2 regions of the Mesorhizobium sp. B2-8-1 genome follow, and region 1 is predicted to be linked to the other one. Evidence: riboswitches for the same ligand, from Rfam matches in the RefSeq annotation. Region 1 holds a riboswitch; the other holds the start of a gene.
What was found. A riboswitch is a leader RNA that binds a small molecule or an ion and turns the genes downstream of it on or off. The one in region 1 is predicted to bind cobalamin.
Positions count from the first base shown of each region.

Region 2: it holds a riboswitch for cobalamin, as region 1 does, so the genes downstream of both, FJ428_RS29025 (aromatic ring-hydroxylating dioxygenase subunit alpha) here and FJ428_RS17970 (CbtB domain-containing protein) in region 1, are expected to answer to the same signal.

Region 1 covers NZ_VFTX01000006.1:252,217-255,715, forward strand. The annotation lists gene FJ428_RS17960 (MFS transporter) at 1-994, shown strand, start outside; gene FJ428_RS17965 (aromatic ring-hydroxylating dioxygenase subunit alpha) at 998-2,167, opposite strand; cobalamin riboswitch at 2,301-2,497, shown strand; gene FJ428_RS17970 (CbtB domain-containing protein) at 2,533-2,712, shown strand; gene FJ428_RS17975 (CbtA family protein) at 2,728-3,499, shown strand, end outside.
Region 2 covers NZ_VFTX01000016.1:8,852-12,350, reverse strand. The annotation lists gene ugpC (sn-glycerol-3-phosphate ABC transporter ATP-binding protein UgpC) at 1-439, shown strand, start outside; gene FJ428_RS29045 (DUF680 domain-containing protein) at 527-763, opposite strand; gene FJ428_RS29040 (DUF680 domain-containing protein) at 835-1,041, opposite strand; gene FJ428_RS29035 (DUF680 domain-containing protein) at 1,111-1,317, opposite strand; gene FJ428_RS29030 (DUF680 domain-containing protein) at 1,387-1,584, opposite strand; cobalamin riboswitch at 2,064-2,266, shown strand; gene FJ428_RS29025 (aromatic ring-hydroxylating dioxygenase subunit alpha) at 2,397-3,499, shown strand, end outside.

The sequences.
Region 1 (3,499 bases):
CCTGTTCATGCCGATGCTGATCCAGCGCTTCGCACGGCGCTGGGTCTACACGGCGGGCGCCTGCCTGCTGGCGATCGGCTCGCTGTTCTTCGTCACGCATACGCTCGCAGGGCAATTGGCCGGCATGCTGTGCCGTGTCATGGGCGCCAGTGCGCTGTCGATCACGCTCAACCTCTACATCATGGACCACATCCGCAAGACCGATTTCATGCAGGCCGAATCGCTGCGCATGGCGTGGTCGATGTTTGCCTGGACGGGTGGGCCGACGCTCGGCATCTTTCTCTACACACGCTTCGGCATCTATGCCGCGCATGGCGCGGTCGCCGTATTCGCCTTGGCCCTGCTGGCGTTGTTCTGGACCTACCGGCTCGGCGACAGTCCCTCGATCCGGCCGGGCAAGACGCGCCCGGTCAACCCGCTGGCCAATATCGGCCGCTTCGTCGCGCAGCCGAGGCTGAGGCTGGCCTGGCTGATCGCCTTCGGCCGCTCCTGCTTCTGGACGACATTTTTCGTCTATGGCCCGCTGTTCATGGTCATCACCGGTGAGGGCGAACTTGCCGGCGGCATTCTGGTTTCGGCAGGCAACGCGCTTTTGTTCATGGCGATTTTCTGGGGCAAGGCCGGCAAGCGCTTCGGCGGCCGCAGGACCATGACTTTTGCCTATTTCGCCATGTCGGTGGTGCTGCTGGCGGCGGGTGCCGTCGGCGAAAGCGCGCCGCTCGTCACCGGCGCCTTCCTGCTGTGCGGCGCCTTCTTCACCATCGCGCTCGACGCGCTGGGCTCGACCGCCTTCATGCGCTCGGTCCGCTCTTATGAGCGGGCGCAGATGGCTGCGGTCTACCGCACTTATCTCGACTTTTCCGAACTGACGCCGCCGCTGGTCTACTCGGTGGTGCTGGCCTTTTTCGGACTGGGCTCGGTTTTCGTCACGCTCGGCCTGCTTGCGGCGGTCTGCGGTTATGTCACCTGGCGGTATCTGCCGAAGTCGCTGTGAAGCTTACGGCACAAGCGCAGCATGTCGTTCGCGTACCCAATCGTGGAAGCGGTGGAGGTCGTACTCCTCCGGCATCAGCACGCCGGCCTTATGGCGCATAGAGCGCAGCCCTTTCTGGTTGACCTCGCAGATCGCGGCATCCTCCTCCAGCACCTGGGTGCCGAATCCGACGATGTTGTCGATGTCGGTGGCGGCGAGCGCGTCGGGCGCGAACAGCCATTCGGCGGTCAATTCGGTCTGCTCGGGGCCAAGCGGCACCAGCCGTACGGACCTGACATAGTCGACGTGGCCGACGATGAACATCGAGGGCAGGCTGGTGGCGTAGGTCTGGCCGGCGGCGTGCTCGGCCGGCGTCAGGCCCGAAAAGACCGGCCCATGCGCCTGGCCGTCACGTGACCATGTTTCGGCACCCGCCCGCAGCCCGCCGGAAAATTCCGGCGCGTCATTGTCGGCATGGCGGGTCCATTCGGGGTCGTCATGCCGGCCCATCAGGCCGCGACCATAGATCGGCACCAGCCGCGACAGGTCCTTGTGGACGCCGGGGCAATGCAGGCATTCGTTGAAGTTTTCCCAGAAGATCTTCCAGTTGCAGTTCATCACCTTGCGCAGCACATGGCCCGATACCAGCGATTCCAGCGGCCAGTTGCCGAGATCGCCGGAGGCCGGGTCGAAGGATGAGTGCGCCGAGCCGGCGGCATCTTCCGCGAGATTGACGAAGACGAAGCCGCGCCAGACCGACAGCGCGACGCGATAGAGCGGATGGTCCGCCTTGTCGAAACCTTCGGGCAGCGTTTTCGATGGCACGCGCACGAGATCGCCGCGCAGCGAATAGGACCATGCGTGGTAGGGGCAGGTGATCAGCCGCGCCTTCAGCCGGCCCTCGCGTTCCTGGCAAAGCTGCGAGCCGCGATGCCGGCAGGTGTTGTGGAAGGCGCGCAGTTCGCCGGTGTCGTCGCGCAGTACGACGATCTCCTGGCTGCCGACGCGGAAGGTGCGAAAAGCCAGCGGTTGGGCGAGATCAGCTTCACGGCAGACGAGCAGGCAGTTCCTGTACCAGATGGCGTCAAGGTCGCGCTGGTAGGCCGCCGCATCCCAATAGGCCGACGACGGCAATGTCGGCTCGGCCCGGGTGAGGCCGTTATAGGGGGCGTGCTGGCTCTGGACGGGCTGCATGGCTGGCCTCCTGTGAGATGGCAGCCGACACCCGGCTACGGAAATTGTCAATTGCAGCGGAGCAAGCGGCCGGACGGCGCTAAAGCGCTTGTCGCCGTCGGAATTTGGTTTGCCGGATGCGGCGATTTTCCCTATAGTCACCTTCGTCGTCGGTTCCGATTGGAGCCAAGAGGGAATGCGGTGCGGGCAGATTTGTTGCCCAATGCCGTGGCTGCCCCCGCAACTGTGTGCGGTAGTCCTCTCCATATGCCACTGAAGATTTTCTTCGGGAAGGTGGGGAAGGGCGCTGATCCGCGAGCCAGGAGACCTGCCGGCGACAGGAAACTGACTTCGATGCCCTCGGGTGGAGGGTGAAAGGACAAGACATGAATACCGCTTCCGTCTCCCTCGGCGCCTCCATCTCCTCGCAGTCGCGCCTCCTGCAGCTCGCGCTCGCGGCGCTGCTCGGCGTTTTCGTCGTAGGCTTTGTCGGTTTCTCGCATATCGACGCGGTCCACAATGCCGCGCACGACTATCGCCACTCGATGGCGTTTCCCTGCCACTGATAGGGATTTGACATCATGAACCTGTTTCGCAACGTCGTGTTCATCGCGGCGATCGCAGGGCTCGTGGCCGGTGTCGTTCTCGCCTGCATGCAGGCCTATGCCACCGTGCCGTTGATCCTGAAGGCGGAAGTCTACGAACAGGCCGGCGGCGGCCACCACCACGACCATACCGCACCGGCCCCGACCGACAACAACGCCATGAACTCTGCCGCCCCGGCGGGCAATGCCATGAGCTCCGCCGCGCCGGCAGCCGCTGAAGCTGTTCCGGCTGGAGAGGAAGGCTGGGCGCCGGCCGACGGCTTCGAGCGCTTCGCCTTCAGCGTGCTTGCCAACATCGTCACCGGCATCGGCTTCGCGCTGGTCCTGGTCGCGGTTTCGGAATTCGCCGGCGGCATCGGCAACTGGCGCCAGGGCGTGTTCTGGGGACTGGCCGGCTTTGCCGTGTTCACGCTGGCGCCGGGCCTCGGCCTGCCGCCGGAACTGCCGGCCATGCCTGCCGCCGAGCTTCTGCCACGCCAGATCTGGTGGACGGCGACGGTGGCGGCGACGGCGATCGGCCTTGCCCTGATCGCCTTCCGCAAATCACTGCCGCTGGCGATTCTGGGCGTGGTGTTGATCGTCGCGCCGCATATTGTCGGCGCGCCGCAGCCGGACAGTTTCGAGACGCCGATTCCGGAAGGCCTGCATCATCAGTTCGTGGTGGCGGTGACCGTAACCAACCTGGTGTTCTGGCTCGTGCTCGGCGCTGCCGCCGGCGTGGTGCGTGGACGCTTCACCGGCAGCGCGA
Region 2 (3,499 bases), on a different contig from region 1:
ACCCGGCAATCTGTTCGTTGCCCAGTTCATCGGCTCGCCGGCCATGAACATCCTGCCGGCGACCATCGACAAATCGGGCAATCCGACCGTCATCAGTCATGTCGGCGGCCGCAAGGCTACGGTGCCGATCGCGACGCCGGCCTCGGCCAAGGGCGCGTCGGTGAGCTTCGGCGTGCGGCCGGAGGACCTGACGATCGCCGGCGGCACGGACTATCTGTTCGAAGGAACGGTGGATTATGTCGAGCAGCTCGGCGAGGTGCAACTCGTCTATGTCGACATCGGCCGCGCCGACCTGCCGCTGGTGACCAAGCTGCCGGGCAATGTCGAGGTCAAGCGCGGGGCGACACTGCGGCTGAGCGCCGACGCCGGAGACCTTCATATCTTCGACGCGGATGGACGATCCTTCGCGCTGCACGAGACGGAAGCGAAAGCGGCCTGAGAGCAGGCCATGAATTAATTGCCGGTCACGCAAGAACAGGAGCGGCGGGCAAAGCCCGCCACTCCTGTTTGGTGTCAGCTTCGGCTGTTAGTGGCCGAAGAGATTCCGGTCACTGCCCTGAGGGGCGGACTTGTGTACATCGCCCGACGAATTGAGCAGCTTGTAGACGGGCGAGCCGCTGTCGCGGATCGAAGCCGTGTGCGCATTGTCGACCGAGGTGACGGCAGGCTGATTGGCGCCATTGGAGCCATAGTTGTCGCTGCTGGCGAAAGCGCTGCCCGAAACGGCCAGGACGGCGGCGGCAGCAAGGATGATCTTTTTCATTTCAAGTCTCCTGAATTCTCAAATTCCACCGCAAAGGCGGGCTTGCCCGCCATCTGCTGCAGGATCGGCTGTTAGTTGTTGCCGAAGAGGTTATGGTCGGCACCCTGAACAGGTGCCTGGGCAGCCGGAGCCGACGTCTTGGTCGAAGCGGTGTATGAGCTGTCGGTCGAAGTGGCCGCGGGCTGGTTGGCGCCATTGGAGCCATAGTTGTCGCTGCCAGCAAAAGCGCTGCCCGAAACCGCCAGAACGGCGGCGGCAGCAAGGATGATCTTCTTCATTTCAAGTCTCCTGAATTTTCGAATTTCGCCAGGACGGCGGAAGGCCCGCCGTCAACTGGAGATCAGCTGTTAGTTGTTGCCGAAGAGGTTGCGATCGGCACCCTGAACAGGCGCTTGGGCAGACGGCGCCGACTTCTGGACCGAAGCCGTGTGCGCGTTGTCGACCGAGGTGACAGCAGGTTGGTTGGCGCCATTGGAGCCATAGTTGTCGCTGCCGGCGAAAGCGCTGCCCGACACGGCCAGGACGGCGGCGGCAGCAAGAACGATCTTCTTCATTTCAAGTCTCCTGAATTCTCAAATTTCGCCAGAACGGCGGAAGGCCCGCCGTCAACTGGAGAGCGGCTGTTAGTTGTTGCCGAAGAGGTTGCGATCGGCACCCTGGACAGGCGTCTGGGCAGCCGGTTCCGACTTCTTGGTCGAAGCGGTGTACGAGCTGTCGACGGCGGTGGCCGCAGGGGCATTCGAACCATAATGGTCGCTACTAGCGAAGGCGCTGCCGGAAACAGCCAGAAGGGCGGCGGCAGTGAGAATGATCTTTTTCATTTTTTGATACTCCAGTATTTTTCCGTCCGTCTAGCGGCGTGTCTTGGGAGGAAATCGCGTCGTTCGGACAGCCCCGATGTGGGAAAGCCATACCGCCATTTCCAATCACGAAGTTTTTCCGTGTGGACCAAGTTTCCACCACTTGAAATTGTGCCAGAGCCTTCAACATTCGTTTTTTTCTGTTTACTATCAGTTGGTTATGCAAACGCGTCGCGCGATCACCAACTGTGTCGAAGGCCCAGTGTTCACACCGTCCTGCACGCATCGTCAACAGAAACGAACCGTTCGGTTCGATTTTAGAGGGCGCTAACAGTCACTTTTCGAAACCGTTAACCTTTTTTGCCTCCGCCACGAGACGGAATCCGAGGCGGCGACCTGAGGCTTTCTGCCCTGCAACGGCGGCCGCGCCGTTTCCAATGCGTGTCGCGCGGCATGGATGCGATGTCGTTTTCATGCCGACGACAAGCCGGCGATCATGGTTAGATCCTGCCATCTCAGGTGCCGCCGCGTGACGACGAGGCGGAGAATTGGGAAGCCGGTCAGAATCCGGCGCTGCCCCCGCAACGGTGGTGGAGTTCAGGTCGCAACGGGAGACCACTGGGCGGAGGCCTGGGAAGGTGTCGCGACAGTCCGCAAGGGCAGCTCCAGAGCCCGGAAACCAGCCCGAGATGTTTGACTCGACTGATCGCGGCGGGCGGTCAAGAGGCGGATGGTGCATGTCCGGCGCAAGCCGGCGCGCGGCTTGATCCTTCCTCTCTCCCCTCCGTTCAGTCCTTCGATGCGAGGACAGGACTTCAATGCGAGGACAGAACATGGATGCGCGCAACGACATGCTGAAACGGCTGCAAGGCCGCAGGGACGGCTTCTCGCTCGAGCAGCCCTTCTATACCGATGCCGACTACTTCAAGCTCGACATGGAGCTGATCTGGTACCGCGACTGGCTGTTCATCGGCCATGATTGCGAACTGCCCCGGCCCGGCAGCTTCATCACCGTGCAGATCGGCGACTATCCTGTGGTGCTGGTGCGTGACCAGAAGGGCAACATCAACGCCTTCCACAATTCTTGCCGCCATCGCGGCAGCCGCGTCTGCAACACAGACAAGGGCACGGCGGCGAAGCTCGTCTGCCCCTACCATCAGTGGACCTATGAACTGGACGGCAGGCTGCTGTTCGCCAGGCAGATGGCCGAGGGTTTCGACAAGAGCCAGTTCGGCCTGAAGCCGGTCGCCTGCGAAAGCATCGGCGGCTACATCTTCATTTGCCTCGCCGACGAGCCGGCGGATTTTGCGCCGATGCGGACGATGATCGAACCCTATTTGGCGCCGCACCGGCTGCGCGAAGCAAAGGTCGCCTTCGAGAGCACCATCGTCGAGAAGGGCAATTGGAAGCTGGTCTGGGAAAACAACCGCGAATGCTATCATTGCGCCGGCAACCATCCGGAGCTCTGCAAGACCTTCCCGGAGGCGCCGACCGTGACTGGCGTGCAAGACGCCGACAGCGACCCGGAGATGCTGGTGCACTGGGCCAAGTGCGAGGCGGCAGGCCTGCCGAGCAGGTTCCGCATCGACCCGGCCGGACAGTACCGTGCCACCCGCGCGCCGCTGCTGCGCGATGCCGTCAGTTATACGATGACGGGAAAACGCGCGGTCAAGAAGAACCTGTCCGACGGCGTTGGCACCGACCGCATCGGCTCCTTGCTGCTCTATCACTATCCGACGACCTGGAACCACATCCTCGGCGACCACGCCGTCACGTTCCGCGTGCTGCCGATCAGCGCCACCGAGACTGCGGTGACGACCAAATGGCTGGTTCACAAGGACGCGGTCGAGGGCGTCGACTACGACCTCGCCGAACTCACCCATGTCTGGACCGAGACCAACGGCCAGGATCGTCGCATCGTCGAGGAAAACGCCTT